DNA from 4 places in the Brachybacterium zhongshanense genome. Region 4 is predicted to be linked to each of the others. Evidence: riboswitches for the same ligand, from Rfam matches in the RefSeq annotation. Region 4 holds a riboswitch; each other region holds the start of a gene.

Evidence for each region. A riboswitch is a leader RNA that binds a small molecule or an ion and turns the genes downstream of it on or off. The one in region 4 is predicted to bind thiamine pyrophosphate.
Region 1: linked by a shared signal. The riboswitch ahead of ACZ5AJ_RS08470 (ECF transporter S component) and the one ahead of thiO (glycine oxidase ThiO) in region 4 are both predicted to bind thiamine pyrophosphate.
Region 2: linked by a shared signal. The riboswitch ahead of ACZ5AJ_RS12025 (TenA family protein) and the one ahead of thiO (glycine oxidase ThiO) in region 4 are both predicted to bind thiamine pyrophosphate.
Region 3: linked by a shared signal. The riboswitch ahead of thiC (phosphomethylpyrimidine synthase ThiC) and the one ahead of thiO (glycine oxidase ThiO) in region 4 are both predicted to bind thiamine pyrophosphate.

Annotation. Positions count from the first base shown of each region.
Region 1 covers NZ_AP043790.1:1,874,133-1,879,381, reverse strand. Annotated here, with positions in the region: gene ACZ5AJ_RS08475 (ATP-binding cassette domain-containing protein) at 1-982, opposite strand, end outside; gene ACZ5AJ_RS08470 (ECF transporter S component) at 979-1,659, opposite strand; TPP riboswitch at 1,759-1,866, opposite strand; gene ACZ5AJ_RS08465 (hypothetical protein) at 1,906-2,481, opposite strand; gene ACZ5AJ_RS08460 (M13 family metallopeptidase) at 2,489-4,498, opposite strand; gene ACZ5AJ_RS08455 (hypothetical protein) at 4,536-5,249, opposite strand, start outside.
Region 2 covers NZ_AP043790.1:2,682,715-2,687,963, forward strand. Annotated here, with positions in the region: partial or broken gene ACZ5AJ_RS12000 (SDR family NAD(P)-dependent oxidoreductase) at 1-6, shown strand, start outside; gene ACZ5AJ_RS12005 (carbonic anhydrase) at 181-843, shown strand; gene ACZ5AJ_RS12010 (Bcr/CflA family efflux MFS transporter) at 888-2,228, opposite strand; gene ACZ5AJ_RS12015 (TetR/AcrR family transcriptional regulator) at 2,360-2,941, shown strand; gene ACZ5AJ_RS12020 (HAD family hydrolase) at 2,983-3,684, opposite strand; TPP riboswitch at 3,759-3,851, shown strand; gene ACZ5AJ_RS12025 (TenA family protein) at 3,839-4,660, shown strand; gene ACZ5AJ_RS12030 (TenA family protein) at 4,657-5,249, shown strand, end outside.
Region 3 covers NZ_AP043790.1:1,726,380-1,731,628, reverse strand. Annotated here, with positions in the region: gene ACZ5AJ_RS07805 (molybdopterin oxidoreductase family protein) at 1-1,502, opposite strand, end outside; gene thiC (phosphomethylpyrimidine synthase ThiC) at 1,576-3,351, opposite strand; TPP riboswitch at 3,346-3,456, opposite strand; gene ACZ5AJ_RS07795 (L-lactate permease) at 3,583-5,190, opposite strand.
Region 4 covers NZ_AP043790.1:3,445,102-3,450,350, forward strand. Annotated here, with positions in the region: gene ACZ5AJ_RS15270 (5-oxoprolinase subunit B/C family protein) at 1-813, opposite strand, end outside; gene ACZ5AJ_RS15275 (LamB/YcsF family protein) at 831-1,676, opposite strand; gene ACZ5AJ_RS15280 (hypothetical protein) at 1,801-2,661, shown strand; gene thiE (thiamine phosphate synthase) at 2,673-3,377, opposite strand; TPP riboswitch at 3,446-3,551, shown strand; gene thiO (glycine oxidase ThiO) at 3,546-4,784, shown strand; gene thiS (sulfur carrier protein ThiS) at 4,781-5,023, shown strand; gene ACZ5AJ_RS15300 (thiazole synthase) at 5,026-5,249, shown strand, end outside.

The DNA of each region.
Region 1 (5,249 bases), 1.6 Mb from region 4:
TCGTCTTGCCGCTGCCGCTGGGGCCGCAGAGAACGGTCAGCGTCCCCGCGCGCAGCGTCAGATCGATGCCGCGGGCGAGCACACCGGACGTGCCGTCGCGGCGGGCGATCGCGGTGTCGGTGAGCGAGGCCACGACGTCTCCCCGAGCCCGAGCAGCCTGGTCGCCGGGCGGAGGCTGCTCGCCGCCGCCCGCGATGGGCCCCGGCCCTGCGACAGGCCTCGCGAGCGATCCCGACCCCGCCGCGGACCCCGCCATGGTTCCCGTCATGGATCCCGTCAGGGATCCCGCGACGGGCGGCTGCACGAGTCGCGGATGCGCCTCGAGGACCTCGTCGGGGGGACCGTCGGCCAGGATGCGGGCTCCGTCGCCGAGGACGATGAGACGCTCGACGTGCTCGGCCCACGGCACGACATCGTGGTCGGCGACGACGAGCGTCGCGTCGCCGATCACGTCCAGGATCGCCCGTCGGACGGTGCCCGCCGTCCTGCCATCCAGCATGGACGTCGGCTCGTCCAGCAGCAGCGCCCCCGGGCCGAGGGCGAGAGCCCCGGCCAATGCGATCCTCTGCTGCTGGCCCCCGGAGGCTTCCCACGGCGGACGGGTGGAGTCCACGTCGACGCCGGCCGCGTCGAGGGACTCTCGGACCCGATCGGCGATCTCGGCGCGGTCGAGCGCCGCGTTCTCCGGCCCGAACGCCGCCTCGCGGCCGACGGTCGCAGCGATCAGAGCGTTCGTCGGGTTCTGCAGCAGCAGACCGCGCTCCCCGGGGCGCGCGGCCCCGGGGGCCTCGCCCCGGAGCTCCCCGGCCTCGGGATCGAGCAGACCCGCGAGCGCCCGCAGAACAGTCGACTTGCCGCTGCCGCTGGCTCCGGTCAGGAGCACCCGCTGACCGCGGGGGATCTCCAGGGTGAGGTCGTGGACCGTCGGGTCCAGGCGCGACTGCGGGCGCCAGCTGAGCCCACGCAGCTCGAGAGAGGTCATCCGGAGATGGCCCCGGACCCTGCCCGCGGGGTGCCGGAGGCGCCGGAAGCATCCTCGGCAGAGCTCTCCCGTGTGCCCTCACCTGCGGCTCGACGTGCGACGAGGCGCATCTCGGCGTGCTCGCGTCCCGCGGGCAGCGCGTCCAGCGCACCGGTCTCCGCCAGTGCGCGCACGACCGCCCAGCCCAGCGCACCGCAGGCGAGCGCGCCGGAGACCAGGGCGAAGCCCAGCAGGACGATGGCGAACGGCCAGCTCATCTCCGGGTAGTAGGCGAAGCGCTCATAGACCCATTCCAGGGCTGCGGCGATCACGCCGCCGAGGATCGCCACCGGGAGCGTGAATCGGCGGTAGCGGAAGGCCAGGAAGGCGATCTCGACGCCTCCGCCCTGCAGGACCCCGGAGACGACGGTGCCCCAGCCCCACTGGCCGCCCAGGAGCATCTCGAGGCTGGCAGCGATGAGCTCGGCGAGGAGCGCGGCGCCGGGCTTGCGCACGACGAGAGCCGCGATCATCGCGGGCAGGAACCAGATGCCCATCAGGAGCCCCTCGGCGGGCCGGAACAGGGCGGTGAGCGGGCCGATGAGGCTGTACAGCGCCCCATATCCCAGGAACGCGACGCCGAAGGCGGCGCCGATCGCGACGGTGACCAGCAGATCCACGGTGCGGAAACGCGTCATCTCATACTCCTTCCACGAGCGGAAGGGGCGCAGGCGCATCGCAGCGGCGGACGATCGTGCGCCGTGCGTCGCGCGCCGACGGCGTGCGACGGGGATGCTCCCGCGGAAATCCCGACTCCCTACGCCGGTGTGACCCGGATCAGGTTCGAGGGTCTGCGCACTGCTGCGCACTCTCAGCACCCGGATGGTGCTCCCCTGTCAGTTGGATGACCGTCCGCGAGCATACCGCAGCCCGGGCTCGTGCGCTCAGCGGCGTGCGCGGATCGCCTGGTCGACGGCCTCGGCGGTCGCGACCGGGTCATCGGGGGAGAAGAGGAAGTGGGGTCCCTCGCGGCTGATGATCTCGACCATGGTCCCGGGGCGCGTGACCAGCAGCCGATAGGTCTCCTGGGCCTCGCCGGTGGTGAAGATGCGCCGTCCGCCGACGGGCCTGAGCTCCTCAGGCGTCGAGGACATCGCCCGCCCTCGACGCCACCCGTAGCCGCCCACGGTCACCCCCACGCTGGAACCGGGGACCTCGCGCAGCTGGACGGTGCGGAACTGCTCGAGCGGCCACGGACGCCGCGGAAGGAACCCGCCGAGGCTGACGGTCACCCCGTGCTCGTCGACGATGAAGCGGGTGCGCTGGTTCATCCACGTCCACAGCGCGATCAGGACGAACACGCCCATCGCCGCGACCAGCAGCAGCGGCGAGTCGAGCGTCGGCCGCTGGGCGAGCACCGCGGTGGCGACGACGCCCGCCAGGAGCGTCAGTCCGATGCGGGTCCAGCCGACGGCCGTGGGCCGAGTGGTCCCGACGTAGAAGGGGGCCTCCGGTCTCATCGGCGGGTCACCAGATGCGGACGCGGTCCTCGAGGGCGCGGTGCATGGCATCGCCCTCGCGCACTCCGAAGGCCTCGTGGAACTCGTCGATGTGCCCCGCGGTGATGTTGCATCGGAACTCGGCGGGGGAGTGGGGGTCGGTGGCCAGCAGCTGGACGGCGGCCTGCGGGCGGTTCTTCGCGCGCCACACCGTCGCCCAGGAGAGGAAGACCCGCTGCAGGCCGGTGAAGCCGTCGACCTCCTCGGCCGCCGACTCGCCGGCGGTGGCCAGGTACGCCTTCACGGCGATCGAGAGGCCGCCGAGGTCGCCGATGTTCTCGCCGATGGTCAGGGCGCCGTTGACGCGATGCTCGTCGCCGAGGTCGCGGGGGCTGAGCTCGGAGTACTGGGCGATGAGGGACGCGGTGCGCTCGTCGAAGGCCGCCCGATCCTCCTCGGTCCACCAGGAGACCATGTTCCCGTCGCCGTCGTACTTCGAACCCTGGTCGTCGAACCCGTGCCCGATCTCGTGCCCGATCACGGCGCCGATGCCTCCGAAGTTCACGGCGTCGTCGGCGTCCGCGTCGAAGAACGGCGGCTGCAGGATCGCGGCGGGGAAGACGATCTCATTGGCGCCGGGGTTGTAGTAGGCGTTGACCGTCTGCGGGGTCATGTGCCACTCGTGGGGGTCGATCGGCCCGCCGACCTTGGCGAAGTCGAAGGCGGCGTCGGCCCGGCGCGCCTCGCGCACGGAGGCGACCAGATCGCCGGGGACCACCTCGAGGTCCTCGTAGGTCCGCCACTCCGAGGGGTAGCCGATCTTCGGCGTGAACTTCGCGAGCTTCTCGAGGGCCTTCTCCCGGGTCGCCGGGGTCATCCACTCGAGCTGCGAGATCGAGGAGCGATAGGCGTCGACGAGGGCGTCGACGAGGACGACCATGCGCTCCTTGTGGGATGCGGGGAAGTGCCGGGTCACGTACTCGCGACCGATCGCGAAGCCGAGCGCGCCCTCGACCACGCCGACCCCGCGCTTCCAGCGCTCCCGCAGCTCCTCGGCTCCCGACAGGACCGTCCCGTGGAAGGCGAAGTCCTCGTCGACCAGGGCCGAGTCCAGATACGGGGCGTAGGAGGAGACGGTGTGCAGGGCAAGCCAGCTGCGCAGCACCGCGAGGTCCTCGCCGGCGAGCAGCTCGGCGGCCGCCGAGACGTACTCCGGCTGACCGATCGAGACCACCTCGAGAGCGGCCGACGGCGCCTCGGTGCCCTCGAAGAAGGCGTCCCAGGGGAAGGCGGGCGCGAGCTCACGGCGCGCCTCGGCGTCCATCGGGTTGTAGGACCTCTCGCGGTCGCGCAGGCGCACCACGTCCACGTGGCAGTCCGCCAGCCGGATCTCGAAGTCCATGACCGCCCGGGCCAGAGCCGCCGCATCGCCCGCGACGAGGCCCTCGCGGCCGGCGAGGCCGACGAGCTCGGCGAGGTTCGTCAGATGGTCGACGTACGCCTCTCGGATCTCTGCATAGGAGTCCTCGCGGTAGTAGGACTCGTCCGGCAGACCGAGACCGGCCTGGTGGATCTTGACCTGGTAGCGGGTCGAGTCGCGGTCATCGGTCCATACGTACGCGGCGAGCGGTCCGGTGCCTGCGGCCGCCGACCCGGTCAGCCGCACGAGCTGATCCAGGGAGTCGACGGCGAGGATCTCCGTCAGCAGCGGCTCGAGGGGCGCGGTGCCGGCGGCCTCGATCGCCTCGGTGTCCATGAACGTCCGGTACAGGGCGCCGACCTTCTCGAGGTCGCTCGCGGGAGCCGCGTCCTCGGGCAGTGCCGCGGCGGCCTCCTCGACGATCGCCCGCACGTTCTCCTCGGACAGATCGCGCAGGCGACGGAACTCGCCGTCGCTCGCACGGTCCGCGGGGATCACGTGCTCGGCCAGCCAGCGGCCGTTGACATGGCCGAAAAGGTCGTCCTGGATCCGGATGGACTCGTCGACGGCGGAGAGATCCAGGCCGGAGGGGCGAGGGCGAGCGGGCGAGAGCGTCATCGGAATCTCCTGGTGAGTGCGTGCGGGGGACGTCTGGTCAGACGGCGGTCATGCCGAGGAGGGCCAGGGCGAGCGTGATCACGCCGATGGCCAGCGGTGCGTAGGCCCACGGCGAGCGGGCGCGCTCGGCGGGCGCGCGGCGCTGCAGGACAAGGGTGGACAGGCCCGAGCCGATCGAGAGCACGATGGTGCCGATGAGGAGGATGGGGGAGAGGAGCACCAGGACGGTCGCACCGATCTGGAAGCATGCCGTCCCGATCACGTCGAGAAGCCGCATGCGCGCCGTCGAGCGGGCGTCGACCTTCTGGTCGAGCAGGGTCGCGATCGCGTCCGCGGACCATTGCGAGGGACGGGCGATGCGGCGGCGGGTGGAGATGGTCTGCGCCGTGGCGAGCAGCAGCCACACCAGCGCGGTTCCCGCTCCGATCCAGACACCGAGTTCACCGCGCAGGTCGTCCGGCCACAGGAGAAGAGCGATCAGGGCTGCCGCCAGGCGCAGCACCTCCTCGACGACGCTGCGCACGGCGAGCATGCCCGGGTTCACCGCCAGCTGCTTGCGAGTGCGGCTGACGAACTGGCTCGTGAGGACCAGCACGATGAGCTGGGCCAGGCCCAGCCCCAGGCCGAGGGAGATCACGACGGGGCTCGACGGGGCCGCCGGCAGCACCGCGATCATCATGATCACGGCTGCGGCGGGGATCAGCAGCGCGAGGACCGAGAGGCTGCGGACGAGGTCCTGGACGAGGTCCGC
Region 2 (5,249 bases), 760 kb from region 4:
GCCTGAGCCTCCCGGCCCCTCCCCCGCATCCTCGGCCCCTCTCCCCGCGTCCTCCGTCCCACATCCGCCCGCGGATGCCGGTCCCAGGAGGCGCGGGGAGTATCGTTCGGCCCGGTGCGCACAGGGGCCGGAGGGTCTCCTCCGTCCGGACGGGCACCTCTACGACGGAAGGATCCGACCGTGACTTCACCCCGCGTGAGCGTGCAGGAGGCGTGGAATGCCCTCGCCCAGGGCAACCAGCGATTCATCGAGGGGAGTCTGGACCATCCCCAGCAGAGCGCGGCCCGTCGCAGCGAGCTCACCGGATACCAGGCCCCGAACGCCGCCTTCCTGGGCTGCGCGGACTCCCGCGTCGCCGCGGAGATCCTCTTCGACTGCGGTCTGGGCGACCTGTTCGTGGCCCGCAACATCGGCCAGATCGCCAATGAGAACACGGTCGCGACCATGGAGTACGCGGTCGCGGAGCTCGGCGTCGCCGTGATCGTCGTGCTCGCCCACGGCTCCTGCGGCGCGGTCGCCGCCGCCATCGACCAGACCAGCGCGAACCCCAGCGCCGTCACCCCCGCGATCAAGAAGGAGCTGGAGCACATCCAGCCCGCGGTGCAGCGCGAATGGCTGGCTTCCCACCAGGACACCCCCTATGTGGATCCCACACAGATCGACGCCGACGCCGTCGGCCGCCGGCACCTGGACGAGACGATCCATGCCCTCATGCGCTCCTCGCGGGTGATCAGCGACGCCGTCGCCGCAGGAGACCTCGGCATCGTCGGATGCCAGTACCAGCTGGAAGAGGGACGCGTCCTCCCGATCACCGCCGTCGGGCAGCTGACCATCGACGCCTGACCCGCTCCGCGACCCCGGGTCGCGCGGCCGGCCGCGCTGCGGGCTCAGCGGTGCTGGGCCCGCAGGCTGATCGCCGTCAGCCCCACCCCCGCGGCCGCGAGCAGCACCAGCATCGCCGTCCAGGCCACGGCGCCCGCCGCACCGGCCGCGCCGGCGAGGACCGAGACGCCCCCGCCCACGAGGTACTGGGCGGTGCCGAGGAGCGCGGCGGCCTGGCCGGCACCGCCGTCGGCCGCATCCATGGCGCTGCCCATGGCCGCGGGCTCCGCCATCCCGAAGCCGAGGGCGAGCACGATCAGCGCCGCGAGGAACAGCCCGAAGCCGCCTCCGGCCAGCGCCACCACCAGGGCTCCGACCGCGCCGCACCCGGCGAGGACGGCGCCGGCGAGGCCGAGCCGCAGCGTTGCGACGCGCGAGGCGAGCCGGTGCACGGCGAGGGTGGAGAGCATCATCGCCACCCCGGCGGCGCCGAAGGCGAGGCCGAACTGCCGAGCGTCGAGTCCGAATCCGCCCTGGTAGACGTAGGACGCGCCGCCGATGTAGGCGAACAGCAGGGCGAGCATCGAGATCAGCGCAGCCCCGGGCGCGAGGAACCGCGGGGTCCGCAGGAGCCCGGCGAAGGCGGAGGCGACGGCTCGCGGCCGCAGCGGGGAGCGGCGCTCGGGGACCAGCGTCTCGGGCAGACGGGCCAGGGCGAGCAGCAGCAGGACGGTCCCCAGCAGCGCCAGCACCCAGAACACGGCGCGCCAGCCGAGAGCCGCGTCGACGACCCCTCCGAGGGTCGGTGCGATCACGGGCGCGATGCCGGAGATGCCCAGCAGCAGCGCGTACAGACGGGTGGCCGCATCGCCGACGGCCACATCGCGCACGGTGCTGTTCGCGACGACGACGGCGAGGGCGCCGCCCGCTCCCTGCAGCACACGGGCGACCAGCAGGAGGGTGATGCCGAGCGCGAGCGCCGCGAGCACGGAACCGGTCACGAACAGCGCGAGCCCGAGGATCAGGGGCCGACGACGCCCGACCGCGTCGGAGACGGCTCCGCCGACGAGCTGCCCGATGCCCAGCATGAGCATGAAGAGCGTCAGCGTCAGCTGCGAGATCCCCACGGGCACGCCGAAGACCTCCCGGATCTCCGGCAGCGACGCGAGATACATGTCGATCCCGAGCGACGGGAGCGCGACGGCCCCGATCAGCACGGACATCAGTGCGACCATCGACGCCCGTCCCGGCACGCGCGCCGACGCAGAGGGCATCGCAGGGACCGCCGTCGGAGGCACTGCCGTCGGCTCGACCGCCGTCGTCACCATCGGCATCGCGGAGACCAACGCGGGCTTCTCGGCGCCGGCCGCGTCGGTCCACACGGGACCATCCACCTGGATGCTCATGACCTGGACTTTCTCTCGCAGTCGCCGCGAGGGGAGGACGATGAGACCGGAGCGTCCGCCCGGAGGCGGGCCGAACGCCCCGGAGCGGACTACGACGAGTTTGGACGGTCGTCCAAGACAAGGAGGCGGGTGTGTCCGAGAGAGCACAGCAGAGCCGTGCCGTCGAGCGCCGTGCGGCGATCCTGGAGGCGGCGCGGGAGCTGCTGCACGCGGAGGGGATGCAGGCGGTGTCGCATCGCAGGGTCGCCGAGGTCGCCGGTGTCCCCTCGAGCTCCGTCGGCTACTACTTCTCCACCCGCGAGGATCTGCTCGTGCGATGCCTCGAGGCCGACGAGGAGGTGCGCGCCCAGGCCACCCGCGAGGCCCTCGAGGGCGCGCACCCGGGCCTGGCCCCCGCCGAGATCGGGGCGCGCGTCATCCGCACGATCTGGGGGGACACTCCCGAGGGCATCGTCGGCCGCGTCGGCGCGGCGCTCGACGGGGTGCGCGAGAGCCCGCTGCTGCACGAGCGCATGCGCTCATCCCGCCCCGGCATGGACGAGGACCTGCGCACCCTGCTGATCGCCTGCGGATATCCGGCCGCTCACGCACCGCTCGTGCTGCATGTCGCCAACGGCTCGATCGTCAGCTCCGGGGTCGAGGGCTATGCCGACCAGGCCTTCGACTGCGCCGCGGCCGACGTCGGCGAGCTGCTCACCGCGCTGGGGCGATGACCGCCGCGGCGCATCGGCCGGGGCGCGTCAGCCGGGGAGCGTCAGTCCCGGAGCAGGACGGCCCGCCAGCCCGCCTCGCGCGCACCGCTGACATGCCGGGCGGAGTCGTCGAGGAAGGCCACCGCCGAGCGCGGGATGCTCCGCCCGAGGACCTGCTGGATGCGGGCGTGCGCGGCATCGTAGGCCTCGGCGTCGGGCTTCGCGGCGCCGAGCTCGGCCGAGTTCAGCAGACGGTCCCCGGAGCCATCGGGCCGGAGCATCCTGTCCAGGCCGAATCCGCGCAGCTCCTCGCGCACCCGGTCGGTGCCGTTGGTGAAGACGAAGACCTCCCGACCCGCGCGCCGAGCGTCCTCGAGCACGCCGAGCACGCCGCGATCGAGCGCGGGAGCGCTGTCGAGCCAGGTCCTGAGCGCCTCGTGCGCCGTGTCGGGGTCGATGCCGTCGGCCTCGAGATCCTCGAGGATCCGCTGCCGCCACTGCGCATGGGTGGCACGCCCGCGGACCACCTCCCCCAGCAGCGGGCTGCGCAGGATCGCTCGATAGGCGGTGTCCGTCGGCCGGCCGAGGTGCGCATCCAGACGCTCCCACAGATGCTCGTCGAAGCGGCGGAGCACGCCGTCGAGGTCGCTGACGACCACCTGCATCGTCGGGTCCAGCACGAGCGCGCGGAACGCCTCGAGCGACGGTCTCGGCGAGTCGCCGCAGTCCTCCGACGGGCCGGCGCCCTCGCTTCCGCTGTCCATGCACCCACCCTAGGCAGGCTGTCCCCAGCACGCATCCGCTCCTCCCCCTCCTGCTCCGGGATCCGCTACGCTCGTCGGCGGACACGGGGTGCCCCGCCGGGGCTGAGAACACACCCGAGGAACCTGATCGAGTCAATGCTCGCGGAGGAATGTCATGGAAGAACTGCGCTCGGAAGGCCTGCGCTCGGAGGAGCCGCCCGCTCCCCGGACTCGTCCGGAGGACCCCGGCAGCGCCTCCACCGCCACCGGCTCCACCTTCACCGCCCGTCTCCGGCAGGGCTCCGGCCCCACCTGGGACCTCGCCGTCGGCCACCGCTTCGTGCGGGAGCTGCACACCGGCGAGGTCCCCGATGACGTCATGGCCGGCTATCTGGTCCAGGACCATCGGTTCCTGGACAGCTTCCTCATGCTGATCGGCGCCGGGATCGCAGCGGCCGACACCCCGACCGCCCGCCTGCGCCTCGCACAGTTCGCGGGAGAGGTCGCCGGAGACGAGAACACCTACTTCCTGCGGGCCCTCGACGCTCTCGGCGTCGACGAGCAGCGGCGTGCGACCATCCCCGATTCGGAGGCCACCTCGGGCTTCCTGGACCTGTTCCGCGAGGCCGCCGCCTCCCGCGACTATGCGGTCGTGCTCGCGGTCCTGCTCGTGACCGAATGGCTCTACCTCGACTGGGCGCAGGCCGCCCCGCATCCGCTCCCGGAGAGCTTCGTGCACGCCGAGTGGATCGGGCTGCACGACAATCCCGGCTTCCGCGGGTTCGTCGCCTTCCTCCGCTCGGAGCTCGATCGCGCGGGTGCAGACCTCGAGAGGGACGATCGCGACGGGACTGATCCCGACGGGACTGATCGGCTCGCCGCCGTGCACGGGGCCTTCTCCCGCGCGGTCGACCTCGAGCTGCGCTTCTTCGACTCCGCCTACGCGGACGCGCGCCTCGCCCCGGCCGCGCGAGACCTCGAGGAGGCGCGCCGATGACCCTGTTCGAGCACCTGCGCGCCGAGACCGCCGACGACTGGGACGCCTACACCCGCCACGACTTCGTCGAGCAGCTGGGAGAAGGCACGCTGCCGCTCCCGGCGTTCCAGGACTATCTCGTCCAGGACTATCTGTTCCTCATCCAGTTCGCCCGCGCCTACGCCCTGGCCGCATACAAGGCGCGCAGCCTGGACGACATCCGTCAGGCCTCGTACGCGCTCTCGGGCGTCCTCACCGAGACCTCCCTGCATGCTCGTCTGACCGCGTCATGGGGCATATCCCCCGCCGAGCTCGAGGCGACCGATGAGCGCATGGGGACCGTCGCCTACACCCGTTTCGTCCTGGACTGCGGCGCCTCCGGCGATCTCCTGGACCTCCATGTCGCCCTCGCACCGTGCGCGATCGGCTACGCGGAGATCGGGACCCGCCTCGCTCCGCGCCTCGAGGGACGGCCCGAGCACGCCTACGGCGACTGGATCGCGGAGTACGCGGGCGAGGACTTCCAGGCCTCGGCCCGTGCGGCCATCGCCCGCCTCGACGAGCTCGCAGGCATCGGCCCCGCAGGCATCGGCTCCGCAGCAGCGGGCCC
Region 3 (5,249 bases), 1.7 Mb from region 4:
CGAGCCTTGCGACGACGGATCACGCGGCCCTCGAGGTTGGTCATGGTGCCCTCCTCCTCGGCCCACTGGTTCACCGGGAGGATCACATCGGCCAGGAGTGCCGTCTCGGAGGGGATCACATCCATGACCACCATCAGCTCGAGGGACTCGAGGCGCTCGCGCACGCGACCGGCGTTGGGCGCGGAGACGACCATGTTCGCCCCGGCGACCAGCAGCGCCGACGGGCCCTCTGGCGTCCCCAGACGGTGGATGAGGTCGACCGCGGGGACCCCGGGACCGGGAAGGGAGTCGGGGTCCACTCCCCAGACGCCGGCCACGTGGGAGCGCGCCGCCGGGTCGGCGATCGACCGGTATCCGGGCAGCTGATCCGCCTTGAGCCCGTGCTCGCGCCCGCCCTGGCCGTTGCCCTGGCCGGTGATCGGTCCGTATCCGGATCCCTCGCGGCCGACGAGCCCCAGCAGCAGGGCGAGATCGATGGTCGCGGTGACGGTGGCGGTGCCCTGGGTGGACTGCTCGACACCACGACCGGTCAGCAGGTGCGCTCCCCGGCCGCCCCGTGAGGGCGAGGCGTCGGCGAGCAGGTGCGCGACCTCGCGCAGACGGTCGGCGCCGATGCCGCACACGCCCTCGGCACGCTCGGGCCACCATGCGGCCACGGAGCGGGCGAGGTCCTCGATGCCCGTGGTGCGGTCGGCCACGTACTCGGCGTCGTACAGCTCCTCGGCGAGGACGATGTGGATCAGGGCGAGCAGCACCACCAGGTCGGTGCCGGGGACCGGGGCGAGATGGGTCCCTCTGCCGTCGGCCGTGAGCCTCGCGGTCGCCGACTCGCGCGGATCCATGACGATCAGGCCCCCGCGCTCGCGGACGCCCGCGAGATGCTGCACGAACGGGGGCATGGTGGCGGCGACGTTCGACCCGAGCAGGAGGACGCAGTCCGATCCGCCGAGGTCGGCGAGCGGGAACGCGAGGCCCCGGTCCAGCCCCAGTGAACGGTTCGAGGCGGTCGCCGCGGCCGCCATGCAGAAGCGTCCGTTGTAGTCGATGAACCGCGAGCCCAGCACCACTCGGGTGAACTTCCCCAGCGCATAGGCCTTCTCATTGGTGAGCCCGCCGCCGCCGAACACGGCGACGGCGTCGGCGCCATCACGCTCCTGGAGCTCGCGGACCTTCCCCGCGATCAGGTCGAGAGCCTCGTCCCAGGAGGCATCGCGGAAGCCTCCGTCGGCAGTGCGGATCTGCGGGTGCAGCAGACGGTCGGGAGCGGTGAGGACCTCCGCACTCGTCCATCCTTTGCGGCACAGGCCTCCGAGGTTCGTGGGGAAGTCCCGCCCGTCCACGGTGACCTCCCCGGAGCCGTCCGATGCGGCTCCCGGCCCCACGGTCAACGACTGGGCGCACTGCAGGGCGCAGTACGGGCAGTGCGTCGCCGTGGTGCCGGGCACGGTGCCGACGGGCAACGAGGTCTTCGCCGGGCGCGCGGGGACGGTCGACAGGCTCATGCAACGAGGGTGCGATGGACCCCGGGCCTGCTCAGCATCCGATCAGCGCCCGGACCCTCCGGTCACGATCGGGTCACGGCACGGGGCGAGGGGTGGTCCCGTCGTCGCCGACGACAGTCGGATCCGGCAGATAGATGGCTCCTCCCCGCTCGACGAACTCCCGGCTGCGCTCCTGCATCCCGGCGATCGCAACCTGCGCCTCCGCGCTGCCGTAGGTGTCCCGGATGTCCTGGGAGATCCTCATCGAGCAGAACTTCGGCCCGCACATGGAGCAGAAGTGCGCGGTCTTGGCCGGCTCGGCGGGCAGCGTCTCGTCATGGAACGACTCGGCGGTCTCCGGGTCCAGGCCCAGTGCGAACTGATCCCGCCACCGGAACTCGAAGCGGGCCCTGGACAGCGCGGCGTCGCGGGCGGCCGCCCCCGGATGACCCTTGGCGATGTCCGCGGCATGCGCGGCGATCCTGTACGTCACGACGCCGGCGCGCACGTCCTCCCGGTCCGGCAGCCCCAGATGCTCCTTCGGGGTGACGTAGCAGAGCATCGCCGTGCCGTAGCGGGCGATCTCCGTCGCCCCGATCGCCGAGGTGATGTGGTCGTAGCCCGGGGCGATGTCCGTGACCAGCGGACCCAGCGTGTAGAACGGCGCCCCGGAGCACAGCTCCTGCTGGCGCTCGACGTTCTCCCGCACCTTGTGCAGCGGCACATGGCCGGGTCCCTCCACCATCACCTGGACGTCGTGCTCCCAGGCCCGATGGGTGAGCTCGGCCAAGGTGTCCAGCTCGGCGAACTGTGCGGCATCGTTCGCGTCGGCCAGGGAACCGGGTCGCAGCCCGTCCCCGAGGGAGAACGCGACGTCGTACCGTGCGAAGATCTCGCACAGCTCGTCGAAGCGGGTGTAGAGGAAGTTCTCCTGGTGATGGGCGAGGCACCACCCGGCCATGATCGATCCGCCCCGCGAGACGATGCCGGTGACCCGGTCCGCGGTCAGCGGCACGTAGCGCAGGAGCACTCCGGCGTGGACGGTCATGTAGTCCACGCCCTGCTCGCACTGCTCGATGACGGTGTCGCGATAGACCTCCCAGGTCAGCGCCGAGGCGTCGCCGTCGACCTTCTCGAGAGCCTGGTAGATCGGGACCGTGCCGATGGGGATCGGGGAGTTGCGGATCACCCACTCGCGGGTGGTGTGGATGTCGTCGCCGGTGGACAGGTCCATCAGGGTGTCCGCGCCCCAGCGGGAGGCCCAGCGTAGCTTCTCGACCTCCTCCGCGATGGAGCTGGTGACGGCTGAGTTGCCGATGTTGGCGTTGATCTTCACCAGGAACGCCCGGCCGATGATCATGGGCTCGGACTCCGGATGGTTGACGTTCGCGGGGATGATCGCCCGTCCGGCGGCGACCTCGGAGCGCACCAGCTCGACGTCGCAACCCTCCCGCAGCGCCACGAAGCGCATCTCGGGGGTGATCATGCCGCGCCTCGCGTAGTGCATCTGGGTGACGGTCCGCCCGGGCAGCGCCCGACGGGGGAGGGGCCGACGGCCCCGCCACTGCTGCGACGGACTGCCGCGGCGCAAGGCGGCCCGGCCGTCGTCGGCCAGTCTCCGTGCGCGCGCCTCATGCTCCTCGGTGTCGCCGCGCTCGGCGATCCACGGACTGCGCATCGGCGCCAGCCCCTCCTCGGGGACGCTGCCGGGGCCGGCGGTCCGGTACACCATGAACGGCTCGTTGGGGACCTCACCGGTGGGCTCCAGGTCGATGCGGGTCACCGGAACCCGGATCCCGTGCTCGGGATCCTCCAGATGGTCCAGGGAGTGCGAGGGGTACTGCTCGGACAGCGGGGAGCGCACAGTCATCTGCGGCCTCTCTTCCTACGCCGGTGCTAGCCGGATCAGGTTCTACGGTCCCGGGCGGCTGCAGCCCGGTCTCAGCCCTCTGCCGAGGGCCCCCGTGGGGTCGCGGACTGTCTATCACATGGGTGCCGGTGCGCAGCGCACCGTCCCGGAGTGCAGTGCACCGTCCCGGAGTGCGGCGGACCGTCCTCGGACGAGGAGAGCGAGGAGAGCGAGGAGAGAGGACCGTACGGCTCAGCCGCCCATGAGGGTGAGGACGAAGATCCACACGCACAGGAAGGCCAGCATCCCCAGGCTGTAGAGGATCGAGGCTCGCAGGATCTCGCTCTCCCGGCCGGACAGGCCCACGGCGCCTGCAGCGATCGCGATCGACTGAGGCGAGATCACCTTGGCGGCGTTCCCTCCGGCGGTGTTGGCCGCGACCAGGGTGGACGGCGTGAAGCCGATGGTCTCGGCAGTCGCGACCTGCAGCGGCGCGAACAGGGTGTTGTTGTTGACGACCGATCCCGTGAGGAACACTCCGATCCACCCGATCACCGGCGCGATCAGCGGGAACAGACGGCCGGTGGCGGCGAGCGCCGTGCCCATCGACGTCGAGCCCCCGGAGTAGTTGGCGATGTTCGCGAGGACCAGGATGACCAGGATCAGGGCGAGCGCCTTCCACAGGCTCGCGATGGTGGCGCGCAGCTCGTCGAGCAGCATCGATGCCGTGATCCGCGGAGTCGTCAGGTACGTCGCCAGGACCGCGAGCAGGATCGCGGTGCCGGTCGCTCCGAGGATGCTGAAGGTCCACGTCGCGGTCACGACGGTTCCCGAGGCCGTGGTGACGCTCCCCGTAAGCCCCGGGATGCCGGTCTCGAGCGTCGAGAAGGAGGGCAGACCCTCGGAGAACAGCGCCTTCACCGGCGGGATCGACCACAGCAGGATGACCAGCGAGAGGAAGTAGAAGGGGCTCCAGGCGACTCCCACCTCCTTCAGCGACGGCGCTGCGGTGCGGACCGGCTCCGGGGCGTCAGCCTCGCGGAACACCCGCTTCGGGGACCACACCCTGCACAGAGCGAAGATCGCGACCATCGCTCCGAGGCCTGCGGCCAGATCCGCGAGCTCGGGGCCGAGGAACCACAGCACCGCCGCCTGGATCCCGCTGAACACGATCGTCACCACCAGAGCGATGGGCCAGGTCTCCCGGAGCCCTCGCAGCCCATCGAGGATCACCACCAGGAGGAACGGGATCAGCAGGGTGAGCGGCTGCAGCACGATCACCAGGGCGCGCGACAGCTCGAGCACATCGAGCCCGGTCACCTGTGCCCCCACCAGCACAGGCACGCCGATCGCCCCGTATGCACCGGCGGCCGCATTGGCGACCAGCGAGATCATGGCCGCCCGCACGGGGCGGAAGCCCAGCTGCACGAGCAGCGCCGCGCAGATCGCGATCGGCACGCCGAATCCCGCCGCGCCCTCGAGGAACGCGCCGAAGGCGAAGCTGATCAGCAGCACCTGGATGCGCTGGTCGTCGGAGACCGCACCGATCGAGGCGCGGATGACGTCGAAATGACCGGAGGCGACGCTCAGTCGGTAGAGCCACACCGCCATCACGATGATGTATCCGATCGGCCAGATCGCCGTCAGCGCTCCCAGCATCCCGGCGCCCGCGGCGGCCGAGGCCGGCATGCCGAAGACTGCGAGCGCCACGACGACCTGCACGGCCAGGGCGATCAGTGCCGTCTTGATGCCGGACAGCTTGAACGCCACCAGGCACAGGAGGAACACGACGATGGGCAGGGCGGCGACCAGCGCCGACAACGGCAGGCAGCCCAGGGGGTCGATGGACTGGTACCACATGCGCGTCTCCTCACGAACGGGCGGTGGGAAGAGGACTGTCTGCAGAGGACCGAGGCTGT
Region 4 (5,249 bases):
CCCGGGGAGCGCCGCCGCGCGCCCGGGGAGGGCCGCCGCTCGTGCCGGCAGGGAACCACGGGACTGGGCGATCGCCCGCCGCGGACTGAACCGCACCCGCGTGCCGGGGGACAGCAGCGCGGGACGCTCGCGCGAAGGATCGAACAGCACGGCGTCGGTGCGGCCGATCAGCTGCCAGCCGCCGGGGGAGGAGCGGGGATAGACCCCGCAGTAGCGGGAGGCCAGGCCGACGGCGCCCGGAGGCACCGCCGTGCGCGGCTCCGCGCGGCGAGGCACGTCCCAGGGCAGAGCGGGGACGGCCGTCCCCGTCGCGGTGCTCGGGCCTGTCGCGGCGCTCGGGTCCGGGCCCGTCGTCGGCAGCAGATAGGCGAAGCCGGGGGCGAAGCCGCCGAAGGCGGCCGTCCACGAGGCCTCCGCATGCGCGGCGACCAGGGCCTCCGGGGTGATGCCGAGCAGGTCGGCGACCTCGGCGAGGTCGTCCCCGTCATAGACGATCGGCAGACGGACCTCGCCGGCCTCCTTGTCCTCGGCGTCGGCCGCAGGCAGCTGCGCGAGCAGCGCGGCGAAGGAGCGGACGTCGCCCCGGACGGTCCCCCGCAGCAGGAGGGTCCGCTCGGCGGGGACCAGGTCGATCAGGCCGACGGGCGCCGCGGCCCTCACCGATGCGGCGGCCGCGAGCACTTCCGCGGTGCCGGGGTACTCCGCCAGCACCGAGGCCTCCCCGGCCCGGTGCACCGCGAGCGGTGCGGGCAGCATCGTCGAGGCGCTCGCCGCGGGCCATGCGCCGCCCGCCGCGGGCTCCGTGCCGCTCACCGCAGGATCCGCGTCGTTCACCGCGGGGCCCCCGGAGCGCGGGGATCCGGCGCCGCGAGGCGGACGCCCTCCGCCTCGAGCCGCGAGCGCACCGTCCGGGCCAGCTCCACCGCGCCGGGCGTGTCCCCGTGCAGGCAGATGCTGCGGCAGGGCACCGGGACCCGGGCCGGTCCGCCTCCGTGGATCCTGGCGCGGCCGTCCAGCGCCAGCTCGAGAGCCTGCGCGGCGACCTCCTCGGGGTCGACGAGCACGGCGCCGGGCTCGCGCCGCGGGGCGAGGGAGGCGTCGGCGAGGTAGGCGCGGTCGGCGAAGCCCTCGAGCACGACGCCGATCCCCGCCGCCTCCGCGCGCGCGGCGACCACCGATCCCGGAGCGGCCACCAGCAGCAGGTCCCCGGCGATCCCCTGCAGAGCCAGGACCGCAGCGATCACCGCATCGGCCTGCGCCGCGTCATGGGCGAGGGTGTTGTAGAGGGCTCCGTGCGGCTTGATGCCGACGACCCGGGCGCCGACCGCTCCGGCGATCGCGAGCAGGCTCCCGGTCTGGGCGATCACCTGATCGGTCAGCTCCGCGGGAGCGATGTCCATGCGCCGTCGGCCGAATCCCAGCAGATCCGGGTAGGCGACGTGCGCGGTGATCGCGACCCCGCGCGCATGGGCGGCGCCGACGGCCCTGCGCATCGTCGAGGGGTCCCCGGCATGGCCTCCGCAGGCGATGTTCGCCGTGGTCACGATGTCGAGCATGGCCTCGTCATCGCCCATCGACCAGGCGCCCCAGCCCTCGCCGAGGTCGGCGTTCAGGTCGATCGGCGAGCGGGGAGGGGTGCCCTGCGGCGGGTCCTGCGAGAGGGTGCGGGCGGTCATCGAGGTCGTCTCCTCCTCGGGATCGACGGGGATCGGGCCGACGGGGCGTGCCGAAGTCGCCCGATCGAGCTGCGGCACCCTCCCATTGTCGTCCCCCCTGTCCTGAGCCCGTTACGCTCGCACGATGAGCGAACCCGGTGATCGCCCAGCCCGCCCCCGCCCTGACGACGCCCGCGCCGCAGGCCCTCGCGCGCACGGCACGGGCTCGGTGCTCGCACGCGCCGGCGCCTCGGAGCCGGAGCCGCTGCTGTCCCTGACCGACGAGCAGCTCGTCGGCCTGGAGGGGACCGATGCGCGTCAGCCGTCCGCGCTGCCCTGGCTCGACGCCCGGCCGGACCGGGTCGAGGAGGCCGCCGAGGTCGCTGTGCGGGGCCTGCTCGCAGCCGGCCGGCTCGAGCCGTTCCGCGACCCGGGGACGGGGGCGGAGGGGCTGCGGCCGGACCCGGAGCTCGCCGAGGTCCTCGTCCTGCGCCGGACCGCCGCGGTCTTCACCACCCTCGAGCGGACGGTGCGGACCGTGGACGGCGCCGCGACCCGTCGCGTCCACTGGTACGTCGATCCCGACGGCGTCCTCGAGGAGGAGGTCACGGGAAGCGGGATCCATCGCTTCACGCCGCTGCGCCCTGCCCAGGCGGCCGGGCGCCTCGCCGCGGTGATCGACCCCGACGGGACTGCCGGGGACAGCCCCGTCCACGACTCGCCGACGGAGAGCGCCCCGCAGCGCCGGGTCGTGCTGCGCGCCTCGGAGCTGACGGAGACCAGCGCGATGGCGCGCCGGCTCGCGGCGGCCCGCGGGATCGCGGTGCTCACCTCCGTGCGCTCGAGCGATGCGGGAGTGCGACAGGTCAGCCTCTATCCGACGCCCGAGGAGGTGCTCCTGATGGAGGCGCTCGACCCCACCGCCCCGGATCCGCGCCTGCAGGTGACGGTGCTGGACGCGGACGCTGTGAGGGCACTCGCGGTGGAGGTCGTCAGCTCCCGCTGAGCGGCGGGCCGTCAGCTGGCGTCGAGCGCCTCCCTGAGGGCGCGCGCGGCGGCCTCCGGATCCTCCGCAGCGGTCACGGCCCGCACGACGACGATGCGCTCGGCACCCGTCGACAGGATCTCCGGCACGCGGTCCGCATCGATCCCGCCGATCGCGAAGAACGGCTTGGGCTCGGGACCGGTCCGCTCGGCGGCCGCACGGGGGAGGTCGAGGCCGACGGGCTCGCGGCCCGGCTTCGTCGGCGTCGCCCAGACGGGCCCGGTGCAGAAGTAGTCGATGCCGGGATCGGCGTCGGCCTCGTGCATCTGCTCGAGGGTGCGGGTGGAGCGGCCGACGAGGACGTCGGGACCGACCAGCGCGCGAGCATCCGCCGTGGTCAGATCCCCCTGCCCGAGGTGGAGCACATCGGTGCCGGCGAGCACCGCCACGTCGGCCCGGTCATTGGCGGCGAGCAGCGCGCCGTGGGCGTCGGCGACGGGACGCAGCGCCCGCAGCGCCTCGACCTCGGCACGGGCCTCGGCGCCCTTGTCGCGCACCTGGAGGATGTCCACGCCCCCGCGGAAGGCGGCGTCGGCGAAGGCGAGCAGGTCATCGAGCCCGCGGGAGAGGTCCACGCACACGTACAGGCGCGCGCTCGCGAGGGCGGCTCGGCGCTGCTCGCCGGTCTCGTCCCGGCTCGCGCGTCGCCGGGAGGGGGTCTGCTGATCAGCGGTCATGCGCACAGCGTCCCACAGCAGGACCCGCCGGACGGCCCGACAGCGCCGATCGGGGGCGCGTAGACTCGGCTCCGTTCCGTGGGAGCCCGGTCGGCGGGCTGAGAGGGCGCGAGGCGCCGACCACCAGCACTGGATGCGGATCATGCCGTCGTCAGGAGGAATGCGCCCGTGCAGCGTGTCGTCATCATCGGAGCAGGCATCGTCGGCCTGCTCACCGCCCATGAGCTGCGCCGTCGCGGGCATCGCGTCGAGATCCGCTCCACCGGGGTCGCCGAGCAGGCGACCTTCGCCGCCGCCGGGATGCTCGCGCCCGCCGCCGAGATGCAGTACGGCCAGAGCCCGCTGTGGCGGATGATGCGCGAGGCCGAGCAGGACCATCGCGCGCTCGCCGCCCGCCTCGCCGAGCGCAGCGCGGCCCGCTCGTCGGCCGGGGCGGACCCTCTGCCCGATCCGGGCTACCGCGATGCCTCGACCCTCGTCGTCGGCCGCGACGCGGGCGACCTCGCAGCCCTGAGCGACCTCGCCGCCGTGCAGCGGCGCAGCGGCGCCTCCGTGCGCGAGCTGACCGGCGCCGAGGCGCGGCGCGAGGAGGGCGCCCTCCTGCGCGGCATCAGCGGAGGCGTGCTCCTCGAGAGCGACCACCAGGTCGATCCGCGCCGCCTCGCCGCCGCGGTCCGCGCCGACCTCGAGGCCGACGGCCCCGACGGGCCCGCCGTCCCGATCCGCCTCGGCGCCGTCCGCTCCCTCGCGGAGCTCGACCCCCTCCCGGAGGCCGACGACGACGCGGCCCCCGCCGACAGGATCATCCTGGCCGCCGGGCTCGGCGTCCCCGGGATCGACGGCCCCCACCGCGCTCTCGACCTGGCGATGCGGCCCGTGCGCGGAGACGTGCTGCGCCTGCGCGTCCCCGACTCCCTGCTGCTGCCGGGGGAGGAGAACCTGGTGGGCCGCACCGTGCGCGCGATCGTGCGCGGCCGGCCCGTCTATCTCGTCCCGCGGGACGACCGGACCCTCGTGCTCGGCGCCACCAGCCGGGAGGACGACCTGGCAGGCACCTCCACCGGCGGTGTGCTGCAGCTGCTGCAGGATGCCGCCGAGATCCTCCCGGCGATCCGCGAGACCGAGCTGATCGAGGTCACCACCCGCGACCGCCCCGGCACCCCCGACGACATGCCCCTGCTCGGCGCCGTCCCGACCGATCCTCGCGTGATCGTCTCCACCGGATGCCACCGTCACGGGATCCTGCTCTCGGCGTGGGCCGCGCAGCGCACCGCCGACCTGGTCGACGGCGCGCCGCTCCCGCCCGAGCACGCCGAGCTGATGGACGCCGTCCGGCCCGACCGCTTCACCCCCGCACCGCAGCCCGCGCGCACGAGCGCGTCCCCCGCCCTCGAGGAGGCCCGATGACCATCACGCTGAGCGTCAACGCCGAGGAGGTCGAGGTCCCCGCGGCCTGGACCGTCCGGGACCTGGTCGCCCATAGGCTCGGTCAGCAGGTCGGCGAGGACGGACGATCGGCCGACGGCGGAGCGCTCGGCGTCGCCGTCGCCCTCGACGACGCCGTCGTCCCCCGCAGCCGCTGGGCCGCGACGCCGCTGGCCGCCGGGGCCCGCTGCGAGTTCGTCACCGCCGTCCAAGGAGGCTGAGCATGGGCACCACCGCCGTCCTGACCGAGGATCCTCTGGTCATCGCCGGGGAGCCGCTCTCCTCGCGCCTGATCATGGGGACCGGGGGCGCGACCGACCTGGCCGCCCTCGAACGGGCGCTGGTCGCCTCCGGGACCGCCCTGACCACCGTCGCCATGCGCCGCTTCTCCGCCGAGACCGGCAACTCCGTGTTCGCCATGATCCGGCGCCTCGGCATCCGCGTGCT